Regions from separate parts of the Streptomyces thermospinosisporus genome, predicted to be linked through region 4. Evidence: riboswitches for the same ligand, from Rfam matches in the RefSeq annotation. Region 4 holds a riboswitch; each other region holds the start of a gene.
What was found. A riboswitch is a leader RNA that binds a small molecule or an ion and turns the genes downstream of it on or off. The one in region 4 is predicted to bind cobalamin.
Positions count from the first base shown of each region.

Region 1: linked by a shared signal. The riboswitch ahead of ABD207_RS05060 (ribonucleoside-diphosphate reductase subunit alpha) and the one ahead of ABD207_RS15175 (energy-coupling factor ABC transporter permease) in region 4 are both predicted to bind cobalamin.
Region 2: linked by a shared signal. The riboswitch ahead of ABD207_RS14410 (cobalamin biosynthesis protein) and the one ahead of ABD207_RS15175 (energy-coupling factor ABC transporter permease) in region 4 are both predicted to bind cobalamin.
Region 3: linked by a shared signal. The riboswitch ahead of ABD207_RS30025 (SCO2321 family membrane protein) and the one ahead of ABD207_RS15175 (energy-coupling factor ABC transporter permease) in region 4 are both predicted to bind cobalamin.

Region 1 covers NZ_BAAAIZ010000010.1:26,565-33,784, reverse strand. Annotated here, with positions in the region: gene ABD207_RS05080 (GntR family transcriptional regulator) at 166-930, shown strand; gene ABD207_RS05075 (DUF3311 domain-containing protein) at 1,158-1,424, shown strand; gene mctP (monocarboxylate uptake permease MctP) at 1,421-3,049, shown strand; gene ABD207_RS05065 (GNAT family N-acetyltransferase) at 3,178-3,681, shown strand; cobalamin riboswitch at 3,734-3,871, shown strand; gene ABD207_RS05060 (ribonucleoside-diphosphate reductase subunit alpha) at 3,994-6,366, shown strand; gene ABD207_RS05055 (ribonucleotide-diphosphate reductase subunit beta) at 6,429-7,220, shown strand, end outside.
Region 2 covers NZ_BAAAIZ010000038.1:88,813-96,032, forward strand. Annotated here, with positions in the region: gene cobN (cobaltochelatase subunit CobN) at 1-2,126, opposite strand, end outside; gene ABD207_RS14405 (cobyric acid synthase) at 2,123-3,655, opposite strand; gene ABD207_RS14410 (cobalamin biosynthesis protein) at 3,652-4,593, opposite strand; cobalamin riboswitch at 4,727-4,866, opposite strand; gene ABD207_RS14415 (hypothetical protein) at 4,994-5,215, opposite strand; gene ABD207_RS14420 (inorganic phosphate transporter) at 5,261-6,568, opposite strand; gene ABD207_RS14425 (lysozyme) at 6,746-7,220, opposite strand, start outside.
Region 3 covers NZ_BAAAIZ010000121.1:2,967-10,186, forward strand. Annotated here, with positions in the region: gene ABD207_RS30015 (aldehyde dehydrogenase) at 1-1,111, opposite strand, end outside; gene ABD207_RS30020 (Strvi_7410 family MBL fold metallo-hydrolase) at 1,315-2,397, shown strand; cobalamin riboswitch at 2,754-2,892, shown strand; gene ABD207_RS30025 (SCO2321 family membrane protein) at 3,013-4,239, shown strand; gene ABD207_RS30030 (SCO2322 family protein) at 4,236-4,928, shown strand; gene ABD207_RS30035 (energy-coupling factor transporter transmembrane component T) at 5,086-6,210, shown strand; gene ABD207_RS30040 (ABC transporter ATP-binding protein) at 6,207-7,220, shown strand, end outside.
Region 4 covers NZ_BAAAIZ010000041.1:15,425-22,644, reverse strand. Annotated here, with positions in the region: gene ABD207_RS15205 (PAS domain S-box protein) at 22-1,971, opposite strand; gene ABD207_RS15200 (DUF1330 domain-containing protein) at 2,211-2,558, shown strand; gene ABD207_RS15195 (hypothetical protein) at 2,615-2,758, opposite strand; gene ABD207_RS15190 (hypothetical protein) at 2,841-3,575, shown strand; gene ABD207_RS15185 (hypothetical protein) at 3,596-3,940, opposite strand; partial or broken gene ABD207_RS15180 (beta-ketoacyl synthase N-terminal-like domain-containing protein) at 3,979-4,269, opposite strand; cobalamin riboswitch at 4,309-4,489, shown strand; gene ABD207_RS15175 (energy-coupling factor ABC transporter permease) at 4,520-5,227, shown strand; gene ABD207_RS15170 (energy-coupling factor ABC transporter substrate-binding protein) at 5,224-5,607, shown strand; gene cbiQ (cobalt ECF transporter T component CbiQ) at 5,614-6,363, shown strand; gene ABD207_RS15160 (energy-coupling factor ABC transporter ATP-binding protein) at 6,360-7,205, shown strand.

The sequences.
Region 1 (7,220 bases), on a different contig from region 4:
CGTCTCACGACCCCGTCATGGACTAGACCAGCCCCCGTCCCGGCGGTATACAGAGGAGATCACGGAGCGTGCGGGGCACCGCCCCGCCGCGAGCCGTGCCACGATGTGGTCCGTGGCCGATGGGGATGTCGGTCGCTTCGGGACTCGGAGCCGGGAAGGCAGAGCATGAGCACCGACGTCAGCAGTGCGGAGAACGAGAACGGGACCACGGTCCGTACGGCGCGCGTGCCCAAGTACTACCGGCTGAAAAAGCACCTGCTGGACATGACCGAGACCGCGCCGCCCGGCACTCCGGTGCCGCCGGAGCGGACGCTGGCCGCGGAGTTCGACACCTCGCGCACCACCGTGCGCCAGGCGCTGCAGGAGCTGGTGGTCGAGGGGCGCCTGGAGCGCATCCAGGGCAAGGGCACGTTCGTCGCCAAGCCCAAGGTGTCGCAGGCGCTGCAGCTGACCTCCTACACGGAGGACATGCGCGCCCAGGGACTCGAGCCGACCTCGCAGCTGCTCGATCTGGGGTACATCACGGCCGACGACCGGCTGGCCGAGCTGCTGGACATCGCGCCCGGCGGCCGGGTGCTGCGCATCGAGCGGCTCCGGATGGCCAACGGCGAGCCCATGGCCATCGAGATCACCCATCTGAGCGCCAAGCGCTTCCCGGCGCTGCGCCGCAGCCTGGCGAAGTACTCCTCGCTCTACACGGCCCTCGCCGAGGTCTACGACGTGCATCTGGCGGAGGCCGAGGAGACCATCGAGACCTCGCTGGCCACCCCGCGCGAGGCCGGCCTGCTGGGCACCGATGTGGGCCTGCCGATGCTGATGCTCTCGAGGCACTCGCTGGACCGTGACGGCAAGCCGGTGGAGTGGGTGCGCTCGGTGTACCGGGGCGACCGGTACAAGTTCGTCGCCCGGCTCAAGCGCCCTCAGGAGTGAGCGGTCCGCTGCGGTCCCGCGCGCTCTCGGCGGGGCCGTCCGCGGTCCTCGGCGGGCCACCCATTCCCGGCAAATCGGACGGTTGACAGAGATTTCGTTGCTGTTGTTTTGCGGTTGAGCGGCGCTCGCATACCGCTGAGCGGACGCGGGGTTCCTGACCTGGTGCGCCTGACCTAGATTTCCTGCGCATTGCCAGCCGGTGAACCGTGAGGGGACAGGAGCCGCAGATGTCGCAAGCCCCAGTTACCGGCAGGGAACCGGTGGTGACGCCCGTGCGCGTCGTCATCGGTCTCTGCCTCGTCGCACCGTTCGTCGCCATGCTGTGGGTCGGCTCGTACGCCAAGACCGACCCGGTGCTGATCGGCATCCCGTTCTTCTACTGGTACCAGATGCTGTGGGTGCTGATCTCGACCACGCTGACGATGGTCGCCTACAAGCTCTGGCAGCGTGACCAGCGTGCCCGCAAGGCCTCGAAGGGCGGTGCGGAGCAGTGAACGAGGACGTCAACGTCGTAGCGCTCGCCGTCTTCATCTTCTTCTTCGTGCTGGTCACGGTCATGGGCTTCCTGGCCGCGCGCTGGCGCAGGGCGGCGAACGAGCACACCCTGGACGAATGGGGCCTGGGCGGACGGTCGTTCGGTACCTGGGTGACCTGGTTCCTGCTGGGCGGTGACCTGTACACCGCGTACACCTTCGTGGCCGTCCCGGCGGCGATCTACGCGGCAGGCGCGGCGGGCTTCTTCGCGGTGCCGTACACGATCCTGGTGTATCCGCTGATCTTCACCTTCCTGCCCCGCCTGTGGTCGGTGTCGCACAAGCACGGCTATGTGACCACCTCCGACTTCGTGCGCGGCCGCTTCGGCTCGAAGGGGCTGTCGCTTGCGGTGGCGGTCACCGGCATCCTGGCGACGATGCCGTACATCGCGCTGCAGCTGGTCGGCATCCAGGCCGTGCTCGACGTGATGGGCGTCGGCGGCGGCGAGAGCACCAACTGGTTCATCAAGGACCTGCCGCTGCTGATCGCCTTCGGTGTGCTGGCCGCGTACACCTACTCGTCCGGTCTGCGGGCGCCCGCGCTGATCGCGTTCGTCAAGGACACGCTGATCTACGTGGTGATCGCGGTGGCGATCATCTACATCCCGATCAAGCTGGGCGGGTTCGACGACATCTTCGCCAGCGCGACCAAGGCCTTCGGCGAGACCAACCCGGCCACCGGCCAGCCGCGCGGTGCGCTGGTGCCGGGCGACGCGGGCCAGTGGACGTACGCGACACTGGCGTTCGGCTCGGCGCTGGCGCTGTTCATGTACCCGCACTCGATCACGGCGACGCTGTCCTCGCGCAGCCGTGAGGTGATCCGCCGCAACACCACGATCCTGCCGCTGTACTCCCTGATGCTGGGCCTGCTGGCGCTGCTCGGCTTCATGGCGATCGCGGCCGGGGTGAAGGTGCAGAACGGCCAGCTGGCGATCCCGCAGCTGTTCGAGAACATGTTCCCGGACTGGTTCGCGGGCGTGGCCTTCGCGGCCATCGGCATCGGCGCGCTGGTGCCGGCGGCGATCATGTCGATCGCGGCGGCGAACCTGTTCACCCGCAACATCTACAAGGACTTCATCAAGCCCGACGCCACGCCCAAGGACGAGACGCGGGTGTCCAAGCTGGTCTCGCTGCTGGTGAAGGTGGGTGCGCTGGTCTTCGTCCTGACCATGGACAAGACGGTGGCGATCAACTTCCAGCTGCTGGGCGGCATCTGGATCCTGCAGACCTTCCCGGCGCTGGTGGGCGGCCTGTTCACCCGCTGGTTCCACCGGTGGGCGCTGCTGGCCGGCTGGGCGGTCGGCATGATCTACGGCACGGCCGCCGCGTACGGGGTGTCCTCGCCGACGCAGAAGCACTTCGGCGGCAGCGCGGACGAGATCCCGGGCATCGGCGAGATCGGGTACATCGGTCTCACCGCCTTTGTGATCAACGTGCTGGTGACGGTGGTGCTGACCTTCGTGTTCAAGGCGGTCAAGGCGCCCGAGGGCAACGACGAGACCCAGCCGTCGGACTACACGGCGGACGCGGGCGACCCCGGTGTCCAGGTGGAGCTGCCGCCGGCCACCGCGGCCGCCGAGCACTGACGCGCTGACGCACTGACGCACTGACGCTCTGATGCGCTGAGCGCGGTTCCCGCGCCGTCGTGGGCCGGGCACGGGCCGCCGGAGAGATCCGGCGGCCCGTTGTCGTACCCGTGCGGCAGACTCGGCCCATGGACATCGTCATCAGGCCGGTGCAGACCGAGGAGTACGAGGAGCTGGGGGAGATCACCGCCCGGGCCTATCTCGACGACGGGCTGCTGGACTTCGGGGAGAGCGACTCCTACCTGGGCGAGCTGCGGGACGTGGCCAAGCGGGCGGCGGCCGCCGAGGTGCTGGTCGCCGAGGAGCGGGGGCGGCTGCTGGGCGGGGTGACCTTCGTGCCGGACGGAGGGCCGATGGCGGACATCGCCGGGCCGGGCGAGGCCGAGATACGGATGCTCGCGGTGGACCGGGCCGGCCGGGGGCGGGGCGCCGGGGAGGCCCTGGTGCGCGCCTGTGTGGAGCGGGCGCGGGCGCTCGGGTGCGAGCGGATGGTGCTGTCCACGCAGGCGTCGATGCATGCGGCGCACCGCATCTACGAACGGCTCGGGTTCGTCCGCACCCCCGAGCGGGACTGGAACCCGGTCCCGCACCTGGACGACCTCACGCTGCTCACCTATGAACTGACGCTCTGACAGCATCGCGGCACAACATATGGGGGTGCTCTCACCACCCGGCACAAGATGTATGCTCATGCTCGCTGTCGCCGCAGGGGAATCCGGTGCGAATCCGGAACTGTCCCGCAACGGTGTACTCGTGCGTGCCCGCATCTCGTGTGCGTGCCACGGGCCAAGTCCGAGGACCTGCCGGCAGTGCGCCCGGCCGTCCGGTCGGGTGCCCTGACGTCCGGGCCTCGCGGAATGGGCCGGTGGACGCGGCGCCGCGTGCGCTCGTGAGCTGCCTCCTTCCCTCGACGAGGCCCCTGTGCCGAGCGAGGGAGACCCCACGTGACCATCGCGCCAGCCGATCCGGCTTCAGCGATCGACGTGACCGAGGCGGGCGACGGCCCCGGTGCCGCGCTGCTGCGGACCCTGACCGAGCTGACCGCCGACCTGCCCGACGCCGACCCCGGCCGGGTGGCCGCCGCCGCGCTGCGCGGCCGCTCCGCCCGCGCCGACGAGGCGGAGCTGCGGGAGCTGGCCACCGAGGCGGCGGCCGGGCTGATCTCCGAGGACCCCGCCTACTCCCGGCTCGCCGCCCGGCTGCTGACCATCGGCATCCGCGCCGAGGCCGCCTCCCAGGGCGTCACCTCGTTCACCACCTCCGTCGCGACCGGTCACCGCGAGGGCCTCATCGCGGACCGGACCGCCGCGTTCGTCCGGCTGCACGCCGAGCGCCTGGACGCGCTGATCGACACCGGCGCCGACGACCGCTTCGGCTACTTCGGCCTGCGCACCCTGCACAGCCGCTATCTGCTGCGGCACCCGATCACCCGCAAAGTGATCGAGACGCCCCAGCACTTCCTGCTGCGGGTGGCCGCCGGTCTCGCCGAGGACGACACCGTCCGCGCGCTGGAGGAGGTCGCGGCGCTGTACCGGCTGATGAGCCGGCTGGACTATCTGCCCTCCTCCCCCACGCTGTTCAACTCCGGCACCCGTCACCCGCAGATGTCCTCCTGCTACCTGCTGGACTCCCCCAAGGACGAGCTGGACTCCATCTACGACCGCTACCACCAGGTGGCCCGCCTGTCGAAGCACGCCGGCGGCATCGGGCTGTCGTACTCCCGCATCCGCTCCCGGGGTTCGCTGATCCGGGGCACCAACGGGCACTCCAACGGCATCGTGCCGTTCCTGAAGACGCTGGACGCCTCGGTGGCCGCGGTGAACCAGGGCGGCCGGCGCAAGGGCGCGGCGGCGGTGTACCTGGAGACCTGGCACTCGGACATCGAGGAGTTCCTGGAGCTGCGCGACAACACCGGTGAGGACGCCCGGCGCACGCACAATCTGAACCTGGCGCACTGGGTGCCGGACGAGTTCATGCGGCGGGTCAGCGCCGACGAGCAGTGGTCGCTGTTCTCGCCCTCGGACGTGCCCGAGCTGGTCGACCTGTGGGGCGAGGAGTTCGACGCGGCGTACCGCAAGGCGGAGGCGGCGGGCCTGGCGAGGAAGACCCTGCCCGCGCGTGAGCTGTACGGGCGGATGATGCGCACCCTGGCGCAGACCGGCAACGGCTGGATGACCTTCAAGGACGCCGCCAACCGCACCGCCAACCAGACCGCCGAGCCCGGCCAGGTGATCCACTCCTCCAACCTCTGCACGGAGATCCTGGAGGTCACCAGCGACGGCGAGACGGCGGTGTGCAACCTCGGGTCGGTCAACCTCGGCGCGTTCGCCGACCCGGCGACGAGGGACATCGACTGGCAGCGGCTGGACGAGACCGTGCGCACGGCCGTGACCTTCCTCGACCGGGTCGTCGACATCAACTTCTACCCGACCGAGCAGGCGGGCCGCTCCAACGCCAAGTGGCGGCCGGTGGGCCTCGGTGCGATGGGGCTGCAGGACGTCTTCTTCAAGCTGCGGCTGCCCTTCGACTCCCCGGAGGCGAAGGCGCTGTCCACGAAAATCGCCGAGCGGATCATGCTCGCCGCCTACGAGGCCTCCGCCGATCTGGCCGAGCGCAACGGGCCGCTGCCGGCCTGGGAGAAGACCCGCACGGCCCGGGGTGTGCTGCATCCCGACCACTACGACGTCGAGTTCGCCTGGCCGGAGCGCTGGGCGGCGCTGCGGGAGCGGATCGCCTCCACCGGCCTGCGCAACTCGCTGCTGCTTGCGATCGCGCCGACCGCCACCATCGCCTCCATCGCGGGCGTCTACGAGTGCATCGAGCCGCAGGTGTCCAACCTGTTCAAGCGCGAGACGCTCTCCGGTGAGTTCCTCCAGGTCAACTCGTACCTGGTCGATGACCTCAAGCGGCTCGGGGTGTGGGACGCGCGCACCCGGGAGGCGCTGCGCGAGGCGAACGGCTCGGTGCAGGGCTTCGCATGGATCCCCGAGGACGTGCGGCGGCTGTACCGCACGGCCTGGGAGATCCCGCAGCGCGGTCTGATCGACATGGCCGCCGCCCGCACCCCGTTCCTGGACCAGTCCCAGTCCCTGAACCTGTTCATGGAGACGCCGACCATCGGCAAGCTCTCCTCGATGTACGCGTACGCCTGGAAATCGGGCCTGAAGACGACGTACTACCTGCGTTCGCGCCCGGCGACCCGGATCGCCCGCGCGGCCCGCGCGCAGCAGCCCACCGTCCCCGCGCAGACCACCGCCGATCCCGAGGCGGTCGCCTGCTCCCTGGAGAACCCCGAGTCCTGCGAGGCATGCCAGTGACCACCAGCACCACCCGTCCCCAGAACCTGCTCGACCCCGGCTTCGAGCTGACGCTGCGGCCGATGCGGTACCCCGACTTCTACGAGCGCTACCGGGACGCCATCAAGAACACCTGGACCGTGGAGGAGGTCGACCTCCACTCCGACGTGGCCGACCTCGCCAGGCTCAGCCCGTCCGAGCAGCATCTGATCGGCAGGCTGGTGGCGTTCTTCGCCACCGGCGACTCGATCGTGGCGAACAACCTGGTGCTGACGCTGTACAAGCACATCAACTCGCCCGAGGCGCGGCTGTATCTGAGCCGTCAGCTGTTCGAGGAGGCCGTTCACGTCCAGTTCTATCTGACGCTGCTGGACACCTATCTGCCCGACCCGGACGACCGGGCCGCCGCCTTCGCGGCCGTGGAGAACATCCCGTCGATCCGGGAGAAGGCCGGGTTCTGCTTCAAGTGGATGGACTCGGTGGAGGAGATCGACCGGCTGCGCACCAGGGAGGACCGCCGCCGGTTCCTGCTCAACCTGATCTGCTTCGCGGCGTGCATCGAGGGCCTGTTCTTCTACGGGGCCTTCGCCTACGTGTACTGGTTCCGCAGCCGGGGCCTGCTGCACGGGCTGGCGACCGGCACCAACTGGGTGTTCCGCGACGAGACGATGCACATGTCGTTCGCCTTCGACGTGGTCGACACCGTGCGCAAGGAGGAGCCGGAGCTCTTCGACGAGGAGCTGGGCCGGCAGGTGACCGACATGCTGCGCGAGGCGGTCGAGGCGGAGCTGCAGTTCGCCCGTGACCTGTGCGGCGACGGGCTGCCGGGGATGAACACCGAGTCGATGCGGCAGTACCTGGAGTGCGTAGCCGAC
Region 2 (7,220 bases), on a different contig from region 4:
GGGGCGCCCGGTTCGGCCAGCAGCTCCTTCTCCGCGAGCCCGAAGTGCTCGGCCAGTGCGGCCCGCAGGCCGGGCAGCGCGTCGGCCTGACCGCCCCACACCTGGGAGGCGCGCAGCACCGCCAGCACCAGGTTGACGCGCGGCTCACCGGCCGGGCCGCCGCCCAGGATGTGCAGGCCGTCCCTGATCTGCACGTCCTTGATCTCACAGAGGTAGCCGTCGATGTGCATGACGAACTCGTCGAACTCGTCGTCGTCCGGCTGTTCGTCCACATGCAGGTCGTGGTGGAGCTCGGCGGCCTTGACCAGGGTCCAGATCTGCGCCCGTACCGCCGGTGCCTTCGCCGGGTCCAGGTCGGAGACCAGGGCGTACTCGTCGAGCAGCTGCTCCAGCTTGGCCAGGTCGCCGTAGGTGTCGGCGCGGGCCATCGGCGGGACCAGATGGTCCACCACGGTGGCGTGTCCGCGGCGCTTGGCCTGGGTGCCCTCGCCGGGGTCGTTGACGATGAACGGGTAGACCAGCGGCAGGTCGCCGAGCACCGCGTCCGGTGCGCAGCCCGCGCTCAGGCCGAGGCCCTTGCCGGGCAGCCACTCCATGGTGCCGTGCTTGCCCATGTGCACGATGGCGTCGGCGCCGAAGGTGTTCTCCAGCCAGCGGTAGGCGGCCAAGTAGTGGTGGGAGGGCGGCATGTCGGGGTCGTGGTAGATCGCGATGGGGTTCTCCCCGAAGCCGCGCGGCGGCTGGATCATCACGACCACGTTCCCGAACTGCAGGGCCGCCAGCACGATGTCGTCACCGTCGACATAGAGCGAGCCCGGCGGTTCGCCCCATGCCTCGGTCATCGCCTCCCGCAGCTCGGGGTCGAGCTTGTCGAACCAGGCCCGGTAGTCGGCCAGCGGCACTCGTGCAGGAGCGGCGGCCAGCTGCTCCTCGGTCAGCCACTCCACGTCGTGCCCGCCGGCCTCGATCAGCCGGTGGATCAGCTCGTCGCCGCCGGACGGGTAGTCGGTGAGCGAGTAGCCGGCGTCGCGGAGCGCGTCCAGGACGCGTACGGCCGAGGCGGGGGTGTCCAGGCCGACCGCGTTGCCGACCCGGGAGTGCTTGGTCGGGTAGGCGGTGAAGACCAGTGCCAGCTTCTTCTCGGCGTTCGGCTTGTGCCGCAGCGCCGCATGGCGCACGGCGATCCCGGCGACCCGCGCGGCCCGCTCCGGGTCGGCGACGTACACCGGTACGTCGTCCGGGCCCTGCTCCTTGAAGGAGAACGGCACGGTGATCAGCCGTCCGTCGAACTCCGGGATGGCGACCTGCATCGCCGCGTCCATGGGGGACAGCGCGGCGTCCGACTCCTCCCAGGCGGCGCGCGGGGAGGTCAGGCACAGTCCTTGCAGCACGGGGATGTTGAGGTCGGCGAGGGCGCCGATGTCCCAGGTCTCTTCGTCGCCGCCGGCGGACGCCTGCGAGGCGTGGGTGCCGCCGGCGGCGAGCACGGTGGCGACCAGCGCGTCGGCCTTCGACAGCAGCGTGTACAGCTCCGGGTCCGCGCCGCGCAGTGAACCGCAGTACACGGGAAGGGCGTTGGCGCCGCGGGCCTCGATCGCGTCGCACAGGGTGTCGACGAAAGCGGTGTTGCCGCTCAGCTCGTGCGCCCGGTAGAAGAGCACGCCGACGGTCGGGCGGCCGTCGAGCAGGGGGCGTTCGCCGTGCACGCCGAAGGCGGGCATCTTCCGTGGCTCGTCGAAGCCCTCGCCGGTGAGCAGCACGGTGTCGGACAGAAAGCGGGCCAGCTGGGTGAGGTTGTCCGGCCCGCCCTCGACCAGGTAGCGCAGCGCCTCGGCCACCACACCGGCGGGCACCGTCGACTCGGCCATCAGCTCGGCGTCGGGCACGGCCTCTCCGCCGAGCAGCACGGCCGGGACGCCCGAGGCCTTCACCGCGGCCAGCCCGTCCTCCCAGGCCCGCTTGCCGCCGAGCAGCCGCACCACGGCGATGTCCGCGCCGTCCAGCAGCGCGGGCAGCTCGTCGGTGACGTCCACGCGGGTCGGGTTGCCGATCCGGTACTCGGCGTCGCTGGCCCGCGCCGCCAGCAGATCGGTGTCGGCGGTCGACAACAACAACACAGTGCTCATGCGGGCGCTCCCGGTGGGATGAAGGGCAGTCCTTGCGGCGCGCCGGACTCGATGAGCCGCCACAGCGCGTCCGTGTCCGCGTGCTGTTCGATCAGGTCGCCGAGCCGGTCCAGCTGCTGTTCGCGCAGCTCGGCGAAGGAGGTGTCGGGGGCCGGTGTGAAGCGGCGGCCCGCGGCGGCGGCCACCTCGCGCAGGAACGCACGCCGGAAGCCGTCCGACTCCAGCGAGCCGTGCCAGTGGGTGCCCCAGGTGTGCCCGACCCGGCAGCCGTCCAGGCTGTGTCCATGGTCATCGGAGATGAACGTCTCACCACCGAGGACTTCGGCGATGCCGTGGTGGATCTCGTAGCCCTCGACGCGTTCTCCGAGGGCCTGGCCGGCGGGCCGGGTAAGGGTCTTCTCGCGGGCGAACCGCACCCGTACCGGCAGGATCCCGAGCCCGGTCACCCGGCCCCGGCGGCTCTCCACCTCGTCCTCGATGTGCTCGCCGAGGATCTGGAAGCCGCCGCAGATGCCGAGCACGGGACGTCCCTCGGCCGCCCGGCGCACCAGCGCCTCCGCCAGGCCCCGTTCGCGCAGCCACTCAAGCGCCCGCACCGTGCCGCGGGTTCCGGGGACCACCACCAGGTCGGCGTCCGCCAGCTCCTCGGGACGGTCCACGAACCGCACCACGACGCCCGGTTCGGCGGCGAGCGCGTCCACGTCGGTGAAGTTGGACATCAGCGGCACCGCGCACACCGCGACCCGCAGCACGTCCTCGCCGACCGGCGCGGCCACCTGCGACTCGCGCACCGCGCCGCGCAGCGAGACCCGCAGCCCGTCCTCCTCGTCGATGCCGAGCCCGTGCCGGAACGGCAGCACCCCGTAGGTGCGCCGCCCGGTGAGGCCGTGCAGCATGTCGAGGCCCGGCTGAAGCAGCGACACGTCGCCGCGGAACTTGTTCACCAGGAAGCCGGCGACCAGCTTCTGGTCCTCGCGGGAGAGCAGGGCGACGGTGCCGAAGAAGGAGGCGAAGACACCGCCGCGGTCGATGTCGCCGACGACCAGCACGGGGAGCTGCGCGCCCCGCGCGATCCCCATGTTCACGATGTCGGTCCGGCGCAGATTGATCTCCGCCGGGCTGCCCGCCCCCTCACAGATCACCGCGTCATACGTGCCCCGCAACTGCGCAAGGCAGTCCAGCACGGTGCCCAGCAGCCGCTGTTGGCGTCCGCCGTGGTAGCCGCGTGCGCTCAGCTCGCCGACCGGCTTGCCGAGCAGCACCACCTGGCTGCTCTGCTCCCCGCCGGGCTTGAGCAGCACCGGGTTCATCAGCGCCGTGGGCTCCAGCCGGCAGGCCTGCGCCTGCATGGCCTGCGCCCGGCCGATCTCGGCGCCCTCCCGGGTCACGAACGAGTTCAGCGACATGTTCTGCGCCTTGAACGGCGCCACCTTGACGCCCTGACGGACCAGCCAGCGGCAGATGCCGGCGGTCACCACGCTCTTGCCGGCGTCCGAGGTGGTCCCGGCGACCAGCAGCCCACCGTTCATGCGCCCCGCCCCTTCATGAGCCTGCGCGCCAGGGCGCCTACGCCCAGCGCGAGCCAGCCGACCCTTCGGGAGAGCCGTACCGCCCGTTCGATGTCGGGCACGGTCACCGCGCGCCCCTGCCCGTTGAGCACCGGCCGGTGCTCGATGCGCCCGCCGTAGGAGAGGGTTCCGCCGAGCCGCACACCCAGCGCGCCGGCGAACGAGGCCTCCACGGGGCCCGCGTTGGGGCTCGGGTGCTCGGCGGCGTCCGCCCGCCAGGCCCGCACCGCGCCCTTCGGGTCGGGCCCGGCGAGCGCGGCCAGGACGGCGGTCAGCCGCGCGCCCGGCCAGCCCGCCAGGTCGTCGAGCCGGGCCGACGCCCAGCCGTAGCGGCGGTAGCGCGGCGACTTGTGGCCGACCATGGCGTCCAGCGTGTTGACGGCGCGGAAGCCGAGCAGCCCCGGCACCCCGCCGACGGCGCCCCACACCAGGGCGCCGACCACCGCGTCGGAGGTGTTCTCGGCGACGGACTCCACCACGGCGCGGGCGATGCCGTCGGCGTCCAGCGCCTGCGCGTCCCGCCCGCACAGATGCGGCAGCCGTGCCCGGGCCGCCTCCAGGTCACCGGCCTGAAGGGCACGGGCGATGGTGCGGGCCTCCCGGGCGAGCGAGGTGCCGCCCACCACGGCCCAGGTGGCGACGCCGGTCAGGGCGAGGGAGGCGGCGGGGGAGCGGCGGACGCAGCGGGCGGCCAGGCCGCCGAGGGCGACCGTCCCGCCGACGCAGACGGCGGTGTGCACGGCGCCCCAGCCGCGATGGTCCCGCCACAGCACACGTTCCACGGCAGCCGCGGCCCGCCCGAAAGCGGCGACCGGATGCCCGCGGCGGGGATCGCCGAGCAGCAGGTCGCCGAGGAGGCCGGCGGCGGCGCCGTACGCGAACACGCGATCGGCACCCATGGGTTCAGCCGGTGACGGATCCGGTGGGAATGCTCCGGGGTGCCCCGGTACGGGGCCGTGCGTCGCTGATCGACCTCAACAGGCAGCCGCGCATGGCGATATATGTCCTCACTCAGGGTGTCCGCGCCCTGGTTCGACGAGACCGGCGGTGAGAGTTCCTGGCTCCCGGGGTTGTTCACCCCGGTGACAGTGGCGGGACCGCGCCGGACTTCCACCGGCTTCCTCTCCTGCCGCCGCACTTGGCTCCGGCAGTCCACCACGCCCCCGGAAGGGCCGTCAACTTGCCGTTGACCTGCGAGGCTGAAGTGTGCTGAGGCCCACAGAGGGATTCGGGTGGGGGAGCGCGAAAGGGTGGTGCGAGGCATCGCCTCGCACCACCCTCCGGAAACGCTCGCGGGGATCAGGCCATGATCAGGTAGATCCCGTAGCCCACCGCCGCCGCGCAGGCGGCGAAGCAGGCGTAGGCACCGGTGAGCGCCAGGGCCGCGGACCGGCCCTGCTCGGCGGCCCGTTCACGGCGGGACAGGCCGGTGATGCCGAGCGTGAACAGCGCCACCAGCGCCACCGTGACCACGAGGCTGACGCCGAAGACGGAACCGAGGGCCGCCCAGTCGATCTTCATTGTTCTGCTGCTTTCCTTCGTGAGCCCGGGTGAGGGACGGGGCGGTCAGACGGTGGTCTTCGCCGGCGGGTTGGCCGGGTCGGCGGGCGCCGGAGCCGCGGGCGCCGGAGCGGTGGGCGCCGGAGCGGTGGGGGCAGGAGCGGTGGGGGCCGGGACGGTGGCCGTCAGCTCCTCCTCGAGGGCGCCGGTGGGCGGCGGGGTGACGGCGGCGATGGCCTGGTTCACCACGCCGGCCGGCTCCTCGGCCGGGGTCTCGGGGTCGTTGACGTTGGTGTGGTCGACCACCTCGCGCCGGGAGATCTTCCAGATGGCCGCGCTGGAGGCGACCAGGAAGACGGCCACCAGGGCGGTGCCCCAGTCGCCGAAGCCGCACACCCACTCGGCGAGCGCGGCGACGAGCGCGGCGGCCGGCAGCGTCAGGCCCCAGGCGACGAACATCCGGGTGGCGGTCGACCAGCGGACCACGCCGCCCTTGCGGCCGAGGCCCGCGCCCATGACCGAGCCGGAGACGGAGTGCGTGGTGGACAGGGAGAAGCCGAGGTGGGAGGAGGCCAGGATGACCGTGGCGGCGCTGGTCTGGGCGGCGAAGCCCTGCTGCGGCTGAAGGTCGGTCAGGCCCTTGCCCATGGTGCGGATGATGCGCCAGCCGCCGAGGTAGGTGCCCAGCGCGATGGCCACGCCCGCGGAGAGGATGACCCACAGCGGCGGGTCGGAGTCGGGAGCGAGGGCGCCGCCGGCGATCAGAGCGAGGGTGATGATGCCCATCGTCTTCTGGGCGTCGTTGGTGCCGTGGGCCAGGGAGACCAGGCCGGCGGAGGCGATCTGCCCGGCCCGGTAGCCCTTCTCGGCGGCCTTGCCGTCGGCCTTCCGGCCGAGGCGGTAGGTCAGCCGGGCGGCGAGCATCGCGGCGATGCCGGCCACCAGCGGGGCGGCGAGCGCCGGGATCAGCACCTTGGTGACCAGCACGCCGCCGTGCACCGCGCCGATTCCGGCGGTGGCGACGGTGGCGCCGATCAGACCGCCCATCAGGGCGTGCGAGGAGCTGGACGGCAGACCGACCAGCCAGGTGAGGAGGTTCCAGAGGATCGCGCCGACCAGGGCGGCGAAGATGACCTCGGGACGGATGCCGGTCTCGTCGACGAGACCCTTGGAGATCGTGTTGGCGACCTCCACCGAGAGAAATGCACCGACAAGGTTGAGGACGGCGGACATGGCCACTGCCGCCTTGGGCCTCATCGCACCGGTCGAAATGGTCGTTGCCATCGCGTTCGCGGTGTCGTGGAAACCGTTCGTGAAATCGAACGCGAGTGCGGTCACCACCACAATCGCGAGGATCAGCGAGAAGCTTTCCATTTACCCAGGCAATCGTTCGAGGTCATTGGCTGGTCGAACGTAGGTAACCAGGGTGAACGGAAGATGAACTGGGAGGGGCACGGCGGTGACCGGAAGAGGCGGCTGTTGTTCCGCCGGACGGCGGGGCCGGACCCGTACGGTACGCCCGGCCCCGCGACGGCACGGCGAGACGGCTGCTCAGCGCCCCCGCGCCAGTGCCTTCAGCCGGCCGAGCGACCCGTTGAAGTAATTCTGGTCACCCGGAAGAGTGCCGCTGTTGTCGTACTGCCAGAACGTCCACGACGACCAGCCCGCCGGCAGCGCACCCGGTCCCGACCTGCTGTAACGGGCGATCCACAGCGGGTGGTCCCGGCCGAAGGCGGGGCTGTTGCCGGTGCAGGTCCGCCGCCAGTGGGTGGTGGTGTAGATCACAGGTCGGCGGCCGGTGCGCCGGTGGACCTCGTTGCTGAACGAGCGGATCCAGGCGGTCATCCGGGCCTTGCTCAGCCCGTAGCACTTCTCCTTGCGGTCGTACGGGTTGTACTCGATGTCGAGAGCGGGCGGCAGCGTGCGCCCGTCGGCTCTCCAGGCGCCCCCGTTGCGTACGAACCAGGCCGCCTGGGCCCGGCCCGAGGACCGGTCCGGCAGTGCGAAGTGATAGGCGCCGCGGATC
Region 3 (7,220 bases), on a different contig from region 4:
TGGGCTCGACATACCAGCCGCGGTCCAGGCCGGCCGGACGCCCGCCGCCCGCCAGGACCTTGGCGCCCTCCTCCTGGCCGAGGCGTACGTAGTCGAGGCTGCGCCGCTGCTGCCGCTCGGCGACCAGCGGGCCCACCTGGGTGGCCGGGTCGAGCGGGTCGCCGACCACCAGGGCGCTCGCCGCCGCCGCGAGGGCCTCGGCGAACTCGTCGTAGCGGGAGCGGGGCAGCAGGATGCGGGTCTGGGCCACGCAGGCCTGCCCGTTGTTCATCCAGGCCGCCGGCACCAGGCCCTCGACGACCGGCTCCACCTCCGCGTCCGGCAGCACCACGGCGGCCGACTTGCCGCCCAGTTCCAGCGTCACCCGGGTCAGGTTGCGCGCGGCCACCTCCATCACCCGCCGGCCCGCCGCGACCGACCCGGTGAACGACACCTTGTCCACCCCGGGGTGCCCGACCAGGTACTCGCTCACCTCCCGGTCGGCCGGCAGAATCGACAGCACCCCCTCGGGCAGCCCGGCCTCACGGGCGATCTCGCCCAGCACATAGGCGTCCAGGGGCGCCTCGGGCGAGGGCTTGAGCACCACCGTGCAGCCGGTGAGCAGCGCGGGCGCGAGCTTGGCGGCGGCCACGAACTGCGGGACGTTCCAGGGGATCACGGCGGCGACCACACCGACCGGCTCGCGGCGCACCAGGATCGGGCCCAGCACACCGTCCCGCTTCTCCTCGTACGCATATTCCCGCGCGACCCCGATGGCGGTGTCCCACACCATCACCGCGCCCAGCGCCTGCGCCAGCACGCTCCAGGAGTAGGGGGAGCCGTTCTGGGAGGAGACGACGCGGGCGATCTCCTCATGGCGGGCTGCGATGCCGTCCTTGATCCGGGTGACGACCTCGATGCGCTCCGCGAGACTCGTACGTGGCCAGGGGCCCTCGTCGAACGCCCGCCGGGCCGCCACCACGGCGCGGTCGACGTCTGCGGCCGAGGCGTGCGGCACGCGCCCGATGACCTCCTCGGTGTGCGGGGAGATCACCTCGATGACCTCGCGGCCCTGGGGGTCGGTCAACTCCCCGCCGATGAACAGCTGTCCGTGTTCCACGAGCCCGGTCATGGCCGGCCGCCTCCCCGAAGCCGCTGCTTCTGACGCTCCATCAGATACTGGCACTGATACCAGTTCCGGTCAGCACAGTCCACGGGCCTTGCAGCGGGCGGCCGGAACGGAAAGGCCGAAGGAAAGTCGTCCGGGGCTACTGTCGAAACGCGTTCTAGTTATAGTGACCTGGCCGGAGTCCGGTCCGGCGATCGGGGGAGCCCATGGCCCATACGCAACCGCAGCCGCAGCCGCAACCGCAGAGGCAGCCGCAGACGCAGACAGGGGTCTACGACCATGGCGGGGGCGTCCGTTCGCTGCGGGTCCCCATCCCGGACAACCCCCTCGGCCACACCCTGGTCCACGTCCTCGACACCGACGCGGGCCCGGTGCTGATCGACACCGGCTGGGACGACCCCGAGGCGTGGACCACCCTCACCGAGGGCCTGACCGCCTGCGGCACCTCCGTCTCCGAGATCCACGGCGTGGTCGTCACCCACCACCACCCCGACCACCACGGCCTGTCCGGCCGGGTACGCGAGGCCTCCGGCGCCTGGATCGCCATGCACCCGGCGGACATCGACGTCGTCCGCCGCACCCGCGAGGCCCCGCCCGAGCGCTGGCTGACCTACATGGCCGACCGGCTCGCCGCCGCCGGCGCCCCCGAGAGCCATCTGGCGCCGCTGCGCGCGGCCCTGGGCCGCCGCGCCCTCCCCGCCCTCTCCCCCGCGCTCCCCGACCGCGAGATCGTCCCCGGCGAACTGCTCGACCTGCCGGGCCGCCGGCTGCGCGCCGTGTGGACGCCGGGCCACACCCCCGGTCACGTCTGCCTGCACCTGGAGGAGGAGCATCCGGCCCGGCTCCCGGGCAACGGCCGTCTCTTCTCCGGCGACCATCTGCTGCCCGGCATCACCCCGCACATCGGCCTCTACGAGGACCCCGACGACACCACCCCGACCGATCCCCTCGGCGACTACCTCGACTCCCTGGAACGCGTCGCCCGTCTCACCCCCGCCGAGATCCTCCCCGCCCACCAGCACCCCTTCACCGACGCCCCCGCCCGCGTCGCCGCCCTGCGCGCCCACCACGCCTCCCGCCTCACCGGCCTGCTGGCCCTGCTCGCCACCCCGCTCACCCCCTGGCAGCTGGCGGAGCGCATGACCTGGAACCGCCCCTGGGACGACATCCCGCACACCTCCCGCACCATCGCCGTCGCGGAGGCCGAGTCCCATCTGCGCCACCTGGTGAAGCTCGGCCGGGCGGAGGCGGTCCCGGGCAGCGGCCCGGTGACCTACGCGGCGGTATGACCTGGAATGCCGGGAGTTGGCGACATTGGCCCGAGTGTGTGTGGGACGAGCCGCGTGACCCGGACCGCGCGAGACGAGCCGCGTGACCCGGACCGCGCGAGACGAGCCGCGTGCCCCGGACCGCGCGAGACGAGCCGCGTGCCCCGGACCGCGCGAGACGAGCCGCGTGACCCGGACCGCGCGAGACGAGCCGCGTGCCCCGGACCGCGCGAGACGAGCCGCGTGACCCGGACCGCGCGAGACGAGCCGCGTGACCCGGACCGCGCGAGACGAGCCGCGTGACCCGGACCGCGCGAGACGAGCCGCGTGACCCGGACCGCACGGGATCGTGAGGTGAGGCACCCCACCCTGCCCCCTGACTACGTGCGGGTAAAGTGGCGGCGTCGCTTCACGCCGTACGGGGGGAAGCCGGTGCAATTCCGGCGCTGACCCGCAACCGTGATCCGTCCCCGGAGGACGGTCAGCCGGAATGCCCCGCACGGATCGTGACCGGCTCTCGTGCCCGGCAGTCCGCCGGAGCACGGCACCGTCGAGGTATACGGGGCCGAGCCGCCGGGGTCTCCCCTGCCGCCCGCCCCCTGCACCGGCATCAAGGGAGAGAGGCACCCGCCGATCATGAACGTCCGCCGCTGCGCCGCGGTCCTGGCCGCCGTCGCCGTGATCGGCGCCGCCACCCCGGCCGCCGCCGACTCGTCCCCGTCCCCCGAGCCGTCCAAGGCCCTCCCCGCCGCCCTGTACGGCGACGGCGACCCGCAGTACGACGGCGTCTGGCGCCAGTCGCTGGCGCTGCTCGCCCAGGACACGGCCGGCGTGAAGCCGCCGAAGGCGGCCGTGGACTGGCTGACCGGCCAGCAGTGCGCCGACGGCTCCTTCGCCCCGTACCGCGCCGACACTTCGCGCGCCTGCGACGCCAAGACCCCCGTCGACACCAACCAGACGGCCGCCGCCGTCCAGGCCCTGGCCGCGCTCGGCGGGCACCACAAGGCGACCGGCAAGGCCGTCGACTGGCTCAAGTCCATACAGAACGAGGACGGCGGCTGGGGCTACACCGCGGGCGGCCCGAGCGACGCCAACTCCACCTCCGTCGTCATCGGTGCGCTCGCCGCCACCGGCGAGAAGCCGGCCCAGGTGACGAAGGACGGCAAGTCCCCCTACGACGCCCTGCTGAAGCTGGCGCTGCCCTGCAAGGGCGACGGGGCGGGCGCGTTCGCCTTCCAGCCGGACAAGAAGGGCAAGCTGATCGCCAACGCCGACGCCACGGCGGCGGGCGTGCTCGGCCTGCTCGGCAAGGGTCTGGTGGTCGAGCCCGCGAAGACGGGCACTCCTGAGCTCGCCTGCGAGAAGGCCGGCGGCCCCGGGCAGGCCGCGGTGAACGGCGGGGCGTACCTGAAGGACGAGCTGGCCGAGGACGGCCATCTGGTCTCCTCGCTGGGCGGCTCCGAGCAGCCCGACCACGGCAACACCGCGGACGCGGTGGTCGCCCTCGCCGCGCTGGGCGCGATGGAGCCGGCGAAGAAGTCCCTGGCCTGGCTGGAGAAGAACGCCGCCGGCTGGGCGGCGCAGAGCGGCCCCGCCGCCTACGCCCAGCTGATCCTCGCCGCCCACGCCACCGGCGCCGACCCGCGCGCCTTCGGCGGGACGGACCTGGTGAAGAAGCTGGCCGCGACCGGCCCCGCCGCCGAGAAGGAGAACGAGAAGGAGAAGCAGAAGGCCGCCGCCTCCGACGCCGAATCCGACTCGGACTCCGGCTTCGGCGTCTGGTGGTACGTCGGCGTGTGCCTGGTCGCCGGTATCGGCATCGGCTTCCTGTTCAGCGGCCGCAGGAAGAGGCAGCAGCCGTGACCCGCAGAACGCTCGTGCTGTTCCTGGCCTTCCTGGCCGCGCTCCTGCCGGTGCCGGCGGGAGCGGGCCAGGCGCAGGCCGCCGGGTACCGCTACTGGTCGTTCTGGGAGCGCGAGGGCGAGCAGTGGACGTACGCCACCCAGGGCCCGTCCACCGCCCGCCCCTACGACGGCGATGTCCAGGGCTTCCGCTTCTCCGTCAGCGAGGACTCCGGTGACGCGGCGAAGCCGCGCGGCACCGCCGACTTCGGCACCATCTGCGCCAAGACCCCGCCGAAGGACGGCACCAAGCGCGTGGCCCTGGTCCTCGACTTCGGCACGCGGGCCGACGCTCCCTCGGGCGAGCGTCCGCCCGCCAACCGCACGGCCTGCGCCCGGGTCCCCGAGGACGCGACGACCTCCGACGCGCTGGCGGCCGTCGCCGAACCCCTGCGCTACGACGCCAAGGCGTTGCTGTGCGCGATCGCCGGCTATCCGGCGAAGGGCTGCGGGGAGCAGGTGTCCGGCAAGGCTCCGGACGACGCCTCGGCGGACGAGGAGCAGGCCCGGGAGCAGTCCGCGGAGAAGGAGAAGTCCGCCAAGTCCGCCTCTGACGGCGGGCCTTCGCTGGGGCTGATCGGCGGTGCCGCGGTCGTGGTGCTGCTGGCCGGTGCCGCCCTCTGGCAGGCCCGACGCAGGCATGGCCGATAGCACGCCCCGCAGCGGGCCCTCGCCCCTCGCCGGACGCCGCGAGGGCCTCCGGGGCACCTCCGCGAGCGGTGAGCCGGCCAAGTCCCCCCGTGAGAGCGCGGGGACCGGTCCGGCGCGGGCGGAGGCCGGGACCGGTCCGGCGCAGCCCGACGCGGAGATGAGCCCGTCACGGACCGGCACGCCCACCGCCCGCCGCGGCCGGCCGGACGCGCTGCACCCCGGCGCCTGGTGGCTGTGGTCGCTGGCCCTCGGCACCGCGGCCACCCGCACCACCAACCCGCTCCTGCTGGGCCTCCTCATCGCCGTCTCCGCGTACGTCGTGGCCACCCGCCGCCCCGACGCGCCCTGGGCCCGCTCCTACGGGGTGTTCGTCAAGCTGGCGCTCGCCGTCCTCCTCGTCCGCCTCGTGTTCGCGACCGTCCTCGGCTCGCCGATCCCCGGCACGCATGTGATCCTCGCCCTGCCCGAAGTCCCGCTGCCCGACTGGGCGCAGGGCATCCGCCTCGGCGGCAAGGTCACCGCCGAGGCGCTCACCTTCGCGCTCTACGACGGCCTCCGGCTCGCCGCCCTGCTGGTCTGCGTGGGCGCCGCGAACTCCCTGGCCAACCCCTCCCGGCTGCTGAAGTCCCTGCCCGGCGCGCTCTACGAGACGGGCGTGGCCGTGGTCGTGGCGCTCACCTTCGCGCCGCATCTCATCGCCGACGTCCAGCGGCTGCGCGCCGCCCGGCGCCTGCGGGGGCGTCCGGACAAGGGACTCCGGGGCCTGGCGCAGGTGGCCCTGCCCGTGCTGGAGGGCGCGCTGGAACGCTCCGTGGCGCTCGCCGCCGCCATGGACGCCCGAGGCTACGGCCGCACCGCGCAGGTCCCGCCCGCCGTCCGCCGGACCACCGCCGCGCTCACCCTCGGCGGTCTGCTCGGCGTCTGCGCGGGGACGTACGGTCTGCTCTCCGCGGCGGGCGCCGGCTACGGCGTGCCCCTGCTGCTCGGCGGGCTCGCCGCCGCGCTGGCGGGGCTGTGGCTGGGCGGCCGGCGCTCGCTGCGCACCCGGTACCGCCCGGACCGGTGGGACGCGCGGGCCTGGCTGGTCGCCGCCTCCGGCGCCGCCGTCGCGGCCGTGACGGCGCTGGCCGCCGTCCGCGATCCGGCGGCGCTGCACCCGGGTGTGGTCCCGCTGGTCGCCCCGGCGCTTCCCCTGTGGCCGGCGGCGGCCGTGCTGATCGGCCTGCTGCCCGCCTTCATCGCCCCCGCACCTCACCAGGACAGCCGCGAGGAGCCGTCGTGATCCGCTTCGAGAACGTGTCGGTGACCTACGACGGGGCGGACGAACCCACCGTCCGGGGCGTCGACTTCGAGGTCCCCGAGGGGGAACTCGTGCTGCTGGCCGGGCCGTCCGGCGTCGGCAAGTCGACCGTGCTGGGCGCGGTCGGCGGCCTGGTCCCGCACTTCACCGGCGGCACCCTGCACGGCAGGGTCACCGTCGCCGGCCGTGACACCCGCACCCACAAGCCGCGCGAACTCGCCGACGTGGTCGGCACGGTGGGCCAGGACCCGCTCTCCCACTTCGTCACGGACACCGTGGAGGACGAACTCGCCTACGGCATGGAGTCGCTGGGCCTGCCGCCCGAGGTGATGCGGCGCCGGGTCGAGGAGACCCTGGACGTGCTGGGCCTGGCCGGGCTGCGCGACCGTCCCCTCGCCACGCTCTCCGGCGGCCAGCAGCAGCGCGTCGCCATCGGCTCGGTCCTCACCCCGCACCCCCGGGTGCTGGTGCTCGACGAGCCGACCTCCGCCCTCGACCCGGCCGCGGCCGAGGAGGTCCTCGCCGTCCTGCAGCGGCTGGTCCACGACCTCGGTACGACGGTCCTCATGGCCGAGCACCGCCTTGAGCGGGTGATCCAGTACGCCGACCAGGTCGTCCTGCTGCCCGCTCCGGGCGAGCCGCCGCTGCTGGGCACGCCGCAGGAGGTGATGGCGGTCTCCCCCGTCTGCCCTCCGGTGGTGGAGCTCGGCCGCCTTGCCGGCTGGTCTCCGCTGCCGCTGACGGTCCGCGACGCCCGCCGCCGCGCGGCCCCGCTCCGCGAACGCCTCGCCGGCCGGCAGCAGCAACAACCGCCGCGCGAGGCCGCCCCGCAGACGCCGACATCCTCCGCCCGCCGGGGCCTGTTCCGTCGCAGCACCCCCGAGTCACACACCGACGCCCGTACATCCGGGCCACCCGTCGCCGAGGTGCGCGCGCTCGCCGTCCGCCGGGGTCGCGTGCAGGCCCTGCGCCACATCGACCTCACCGTCGCA
Region 4 (7,220 bases):
ACCGCAGGGTCTGACCGCCGGTCACCGCAGGGTGAACCAGGTGCGCTTCCCCTCGTCGGTGGGGCGGGCGCCCCAGCTGTCCGCGAGCATGCGGACCAGATTGAGGCCGCGGCCGGACTCCTCGTCCTCCTCGGCACGACGGGGTTCCGGCAGATGACAACTGCCGTCGCTCACCTCGACCGTGAGTTCCGCGGCGGTGCGGCACACATGCAGGGTGATGGGCCCGCGGCCGTGCTGCACCGCATTGGTGAGCAGCTCGGACACGAGGAGCCGTGCGTCGTCGGTCTTCTCCTGGCAGCCCCATGCGGCGAGGGTCTTGGCGAGGAAGGAACGCCCCTCGTGCACGGACTCGGGGCGGGCGGGCAGTGCCGTCGTGGCGGAGGCGAGGGGCGCCGCGGGCAGCTGGACCAGCAGGAGGGTGACGTCGTCGTCGTGCCCCTCGGCGTCCGGGCGCAGCGTGGACAGGATGCGGTCGGCCGCCGTGTCCAGGCTCGGTGTGCGGGTGGTGAGCAGCGAGCCGCAGGTGGACGTCAGCTGGCGGATCCGGTCCTCGATGTCGCAGTCGGGGGTCTCTATCAGGCCGTCGGTGTACAGCACCAGGGTCGCGCCGGGCGGGACCGGGGACGTGGACTGCTCGTACAGGACGTCGCCGACGCCGAGGGGTGCGTTCACCGAGGCGGGCAGCGGACGTGCCGCCTCACCGGGCGCGGCGACCAGGACCGGGAGGTGGCCGGCGGAGCACAGGGTCACCTCGCCCTCGTCGGCGGCGACGACCAGGTAGCAGCAGGTGACCAGCTGGTCGGGGACGTCCAGGTCGGCCACGCAGGTGTCCAGGGTCTGCATCAGCCGCCGGGGCTGCATGCCGGTCTTGGCCAACGCGTGGGCCGCCGAGCGCAGTTGACCCATCACGGCGGCCGCCTCCAGGCCGCGGCCCATCACATCGCCGATCAGGACACCGACCCGGCCGGCGCCGAGCGGGACGAGGTCGAACCAGTCGCCGCCCACCCCGGCGCCCTGGGTGGCGGGCCGGTAGCGGCTGGCGGTGACGAGTTCGGGGACGGCGGGCGGCGTGCCCATCAGGCTGCGCTGCAGGGTGAGGGCGACATGGCGCTGCTGTTCGTACAGCTCGGTCAGCTTCGCCTCGGCCCGCTTGCGGTCGCTGATGTCGCGGACGATGGCGCAGGCGCCGATGACCGTGCCGTCCGGGGCCCGCCGCGGCCACACGGTGACGTCGACGTCCAGCAGGGCGCCGCTCTTGGTGACGCGCAGGGTCTCGAAGTGCTCCACCTTCTCACCGCGCCGCAGGCGGCTGAGCAGCGCGGTGACCTCCTCGTGCCGGTCGTCCGGGGCGAGCAGGGACACATGCCGGCCCGTCGCCTCGGCGGCCGTGTATCCGTACAGCCGCTGGGCGGCCGTGTTCCAGTAGGTGATGTACCCGTCGAGCGTCTTGGCGAGGATGGCGTCCTGGGAGGACTCCACCAGCGAGGCCAGTTCGCTGATGCGCTCCTCGGCGGCCTTGCGGTCGCTGACGTCGCGCACGGCGGCCGACACGAGCAGCCCTTCGGTGGTCTCCAGGGGGCTGAGGCTGATCTCGACCGGGAACTCGCTGCCGTCCCGGCGCAGTCCGTACAGGTCCAGCCCGGCCCCCATGGGACGGACCTGCCGGTTCGCGGCGTAAGCGCTGCGGTGCTGCGTGTGGTGACCGCGCAGCCGGTGCGGGACGAGCAGTTCGACGGACTGGCCGAGGAGTTCCTCGCGCCGGTAGCCGAAGAGCGCCTCGGTCTGGGCGTTGACCAGCTTGATGGTTCCCGTGTCGTCGACGATGACCATGGCGTCCGGTGCCGCTTCCAGCAGCCCGCGGAAACGCTCCTCCGCGGTTCCCGGCGCGCCGGGCTGCGCGGGGATCACCTGGGTGCCCGGTTCCCGGGCGGCGACGGGACAGATGGCCGTCGCGTCGGTCTTGTTCTTCATGTCGGACCCAGCCGTGCTGCCGCCAGTGGTAAGGGCCCATCCCAGCGCGCACGGACGCCGGCCACGCGGGCTTGTCGCCAACTGTCGCTATGGGGCCGAACCTGACGGTTCGGTGAGCGGCGGGGGCAGCGAATGGTCACTCGGGGTCCATGACCCGAAAGGTAATCGACCGCCTGTGCGGTTGCTGCCATGATCGGCGGCATACGGATTCCGACCGACCGATCGACCGGAGGGGCACCATGACCGCCTACGCCATCGCCCGGCTGCACCGGGTCACGCCGCATGCGGACGTCGCCGAGTACATCGAGCGCATCCAGGGCACCTTCGAGCCGTACGGCGGTCGTTTCCTGGTGCACGGCAGGCAGCACGAGGTGGTGGAGGGGGACTGGCCCGGGAATGTCGTGATGATCGCCTTTCCGGGGATCGCCGAGGCGCGGGCGTGGTGGAGCTCCCCCGCCTACCGGGAGATCGCCCCGCTGCGCACCCGGCACAGCGAGGCCGACATCGTCCTGGTCGAGGGCGTCCCCGAGGACTACGACCCGAAGGTCACGGCCCAGGCCGTGCGGGAGAGCCTCGACGTCGGGTGAGACGACACCGGGTGAGGCGGTCCCGGTCGCCGAGCTGGAGGGGCACGAGGGCGTAGTCACCGGCCATGCCGTTGCCCGCCCGTGCTGCCGCGGCTGGTGACCAGGACGCAGCAGCGGGGGGTGCCCGGCAGCAGCGGGCGGATCTGGGAGAACGAGCGGGCGTTGTCGAGGACGTTCAGCACCCGCCGGCCGTCCGGCACGCTGCGGAACAGGGCGGTGCGTTTTCCTTCCGGAATGGTCCGCGTCGAACTTTTCTGAAAGGAACGGGAATTGCGTATCCGAATGGCTCTCGGCACGATGCTCGCCGCCGTGCTCACCGTTATGGCGCCCGCCGCACGGGCGGCCGGCGGCGACGAGGCACGGCCCACCGAGCGGTCCTGCGGCACGCTGCGGCTGACGGGCTCACTGCCGGTGCCGCCCGCGGGGATGGCGGTGGAGCGGGAGGTGTCGATCGGCGCGGTCTGCACGGCCCGGTACGGCACGGTGCGGATGGTGCCGGCCGGCAAGGCCGAGGGCGCGGCGGCCCGGACCATGGCGGCGGCGTCCGGCACGAAGAAGGCAGCGTCCGGCGCGAAGGCGACGTCCGGCGCGAAGGCGACGTCCGGCGCGAAGGCGGACGGCACTCACCGGGTGTCGAGCTGGAACGAGATGTACGACTGCTGCAACATCCGGATGACCGGCCTGTACACGGCCTCCGAGTGGACCACCGGCGGCAGCCGGGTCGCGGCCGCTTCGACCGGGGCCACCCAGCAGTTCAACCGCGAGCCGTGGAACGCCGGCTGGTCGCTGGTCTCGGCCCGCAGCGACACCGACTGCAGCGCCGACTGCGCGGTCTCCCGCACCGAGGCGCACGCGGACTTCGGCTACCGGGGCATCTTCGACCCGACCGGCTCCTGGTACGCCAACACCCATCACTCCTACGTGGACCTCGCCGCCGACGGCACCGCCTCATGCCGCTTCGACGTGGAGGCGCGGCACACCTTCGCCGGCTGGAACTGGCGCCACGGCTGCGCCTGACGGGCGGCGGCAGCAACCTGTCACGGACGCGGCAGCGGTGCGACGGCGCTTCCTGCACTCGCCGGGACCTTTTCAGTCTCGCCCGCCGTGCCGGGGCAGGACGGGCACGTCGCCCGCTGGTGGATCCCGGACCCCGAGTGCGCCTCCCTGGGCGTCCTCTGGGCACCCCCGGGGGACTTCTCCCCGGTGACGACCAGTTCGCCGCCCTCCTCGGACACCACGGGCTCGATGCGGCCGAGTTCGATGCCGGCGGCCCGTTCGCTCCCCAGGGTGGCGCAGAACGTGCCCCCGGCGGCCATGGGCTTCAGATGGCGCGCCTTCAGCTCCTCGCTGCCGTACAGCTGCACCATGCTGGTGCCGAGCACCGAGATGAAGAGGGTGAAGGCCGCTCCGGCGTCGCCGTATCGACCGCGTCGACCTCGGCCGGGGTGAGCCCGGCGGAGGCGAGGGCGTGGCGGATGACGCGTTCCTGGGAGGGGCCGTTGGGTGCGGTGAGGCCGTTGCTCTCGCCGTCCTGGTTGACGGCGCTGCCGCACCGCACGGCCAGCACCCGGCGTCCCTCGCGGCGGGCGTCGGACAGCCGCTGCAGCACCAGCACGCCGACGCGCTCGGACCAGCCGGTGCCGTCGGCGTCGTCGGAGAACGCCTTGCAGCGGCCGTCGGCGGCCAGCCCCGCCCTGCCGGCGAACTCCACGCGCCCCGGTGGCGGCTTGTCACCGGGCCGTGACGCGAACTACTGTCACCACGCCTTGGTGACGGGAAACCGGTGTGATGCCGGTGCGGCCCTCGCCACTGTGATCGGGAAGTCCGGCTCCGGTCCTCACGGACAGCCACTGGGTCTTGGGACCCGGGAAGGCGGAGCACGGGCGGTGGTACCCGTCAGCCAGGAGACCGGCCAAGGCACGTCAACCATCCACGAGGTGCTGGAGAGGGTCTGCTGAGCCATGCACATAGCCGAGGGTTTTCTGCCGCCGGCGCACGCGGTCGCCTGGGGCGCCGCATCCGCGCCGTTCGTGATCCACGGAGCCCGGTCGCTCATCCGTGAAGTGAGGGAACACCCCGAGAGCACGCTGCTGCTTGGCGCGTCGGGAGCCTTCACCTTCGTTCTGTCGGCGCTGAAACTGCCCTCGGTGACCGGGAGTTGCTCCCATCCCACCGGTACCGGGCTGGGCGCGATCCTGTTCCGGCCGCCGGTGATGGCGGTGCTGGGCACCATCACCCTGCTGTTCCAGTCGCTGCTGCTCGCCCACGGCGGCCTGACCACGCTGGGCGCCAACGTCTTCTCCATGGCGGTCGTCGGACCCTGGGCCGGTTACGCCGTGTACCGGCTGCTGCGGCGCTGCGACGTGCCGCTGATGGCCGCCGTGTTCTGCGGCGCGTTCCTCGCCGACCTGTCGACGTACTGCGTGACCAGCGTGCAGCTGGCGCTGGCCTTCCCGGACCCGGGCAGCGGATTCCTGGGCGCGCTCGGCAAGTTCGGGTCCATCTTCGCGGTGACGCAGATCCCGCTGGCGGTCAGCGAGGGGCTGCTGACCGTGCTGGTGATGCGGATGCTGGTGCAGTCCAGCAAGGGCGAACTGACCCGGCTGGGCGTGCTGGTGGCCGGGGCGGGGTCCGCCCGCACCGCGGAGCGGAAGGCGGTGGCCCGGTGAAGCGCAGCACCCGGATCAACCTTCTGCTGCTGCTCGCGGTGGCCGCGCTCGCGGTGCTGCCGCTGGCGCTCGGGCTCGGCGACCACAAGGAGGAGCCGTTCGCCGGGGCGGACGGGGAGGCGGAGACCGCCATCACCGAGCTGGACCCCGGCTACGAGCCGTGGTTCTCCCCGCTGTACGAGCCTCCGTCCGCCGAGATCGAGTCGGCCCTGTTCGCCCTGCAGGCCGCGATCGGCGCCGGGGTCCTTGCCTACTACTTCGGTCTGCGGCGGGGCCGCCGCCAGGGCGAGGCCAGGGCGCTGGCCCGCACCGAACCGGAGCACGAGCCCGCGGGCGACGGGGGCGGCGGCGACGAGACCGCGTCCCGGCCGCGGAGCTGACCGGGCGTGCTGCCGATCGACGCGGCGGCGCACAGCAGTCGCTGGCGCCGCCGGCATCCCGTGGACAAGGCGGTGCTCGGTCTTGGCCTGACGGTGCTGGCGATCTCGCTGCCGCCGTGGCCGGGCGCGGTGCTGGTGATCGCGGCCGCGCTCGCCGTGCTGCTGGGTCCTGCGGGCGTGCCGGCGCGGCGGCTGTGGCGCGCCTACCGGGTGCCGCTGGGCTTCTGTGTCACCGGGGCGCTCACCCTGCTGGTGCAGGTGGGCGGGCCCGGCGGTTTCCTGGCGCTCGCCGACGACGGGCCGCTGCGCGCCGGGGAGTTGCTGCTGCGCACCTCGGCCGCCTCGCTGGGCGTGCTGCTGTTCGCCTTCACCACCCCCGTGTCCGATCTGCTGCCCCGCCTGGTCCGGGCCGGGGTGCCGGCTCCGCTGGTGGACGTGGCGCTGGTGACGTACCGCATGAGCTTTCTGCTGCTCGACTCGGTGCGGCGGATCCGGGAGGCGCAGGCGAGCCGGCTGGGGCACACCACCCGCGCGGCCGCCTGGCGTTCGCTCGGCGGTCTCGGCGCCACCGCGTTCGTCCGGTCCTTCGACCGGGCGGCCCGGCTCCAGGCGGGACTCGCCGGGCGCGGCTACGACGGCACCCTGCGGGTGCTGGTCCCCGAGGCGCGCGTCTCCGTCCGCTTCACGGCCGCGAGCCTCGCCCTGCTGGCGGCGCTGACCGCCCTCACCCACGTCCTGGAAAGGCCCCTGTCGTGACCGAACCGGCCCTGGTCGCCCTGCGGGGCGCGTCGTTCGCCTACGAGGACGGGCCGCTGGTACTCAGCGGCCTCGACTTCGAGGTCCCCGAGGGCCGCGCGCTGGCGCTGCTGGGGCGCAACGGCAGCGGCAAGACCACGCTGATGCGCCTGCTCAGCGGCGGACTGCGCCCGCTGGAGGGCGAGTTGACCGTCGAGGGCCGGCCGGTGCGTCACGACCGCAAGGGGCTGACCCGGCTGCGGACCACCGTGCAGCTGGTGGTGCAGGACCCCGACGACCAGCTCTTCGCCGCGTCCGTCGGCCAGGACGTGTCGTTCGGGCCGCTGAACCTCGGGCTGCCGGACGAGGAGGTGCGCGCCCGGGTGGCCGGGGCGCTGGCCGCCCTCGACATCTCCCACCTCGCCGACCGGCCCACCCATCTGCTGTCCTACGGGCAGCGCAAGCGGACCGCGATCGCGGGCGCCGTCGCCATGCGGCCCCGGGTGCTGATCCTGGACGAGCCGACCGCCGGTCTCGATCCCGACGGCCAGGAGAGGCTGCTGGCCACGCTCGGCCGGCTGCGGGCGGGCGGCACGACGGTGGTGATGGCCACCCATGACGTGGACCTCGCGCTGCGCTGGGCCGACGACGCCGCGCTGCTCACCCCGTCGGGGGTGCGCACCGGTCCGGCCGGTGAGCTGCTGGCCCGGGCCGATCTGCTGGCGGAGGCGGGGCTGCGGCTGCCGTGGGGGGTCGCGGTGGGGCAGCTGCTGCGTGCGCACGGGTGGCCGGCGGACGGGGCCGGGCCCCGGACACCGGAGGAGCTGGCCGCGCTGGCCGCGGCACACGCCACCGGCCGATGAGTGCGGGGCCCTCCG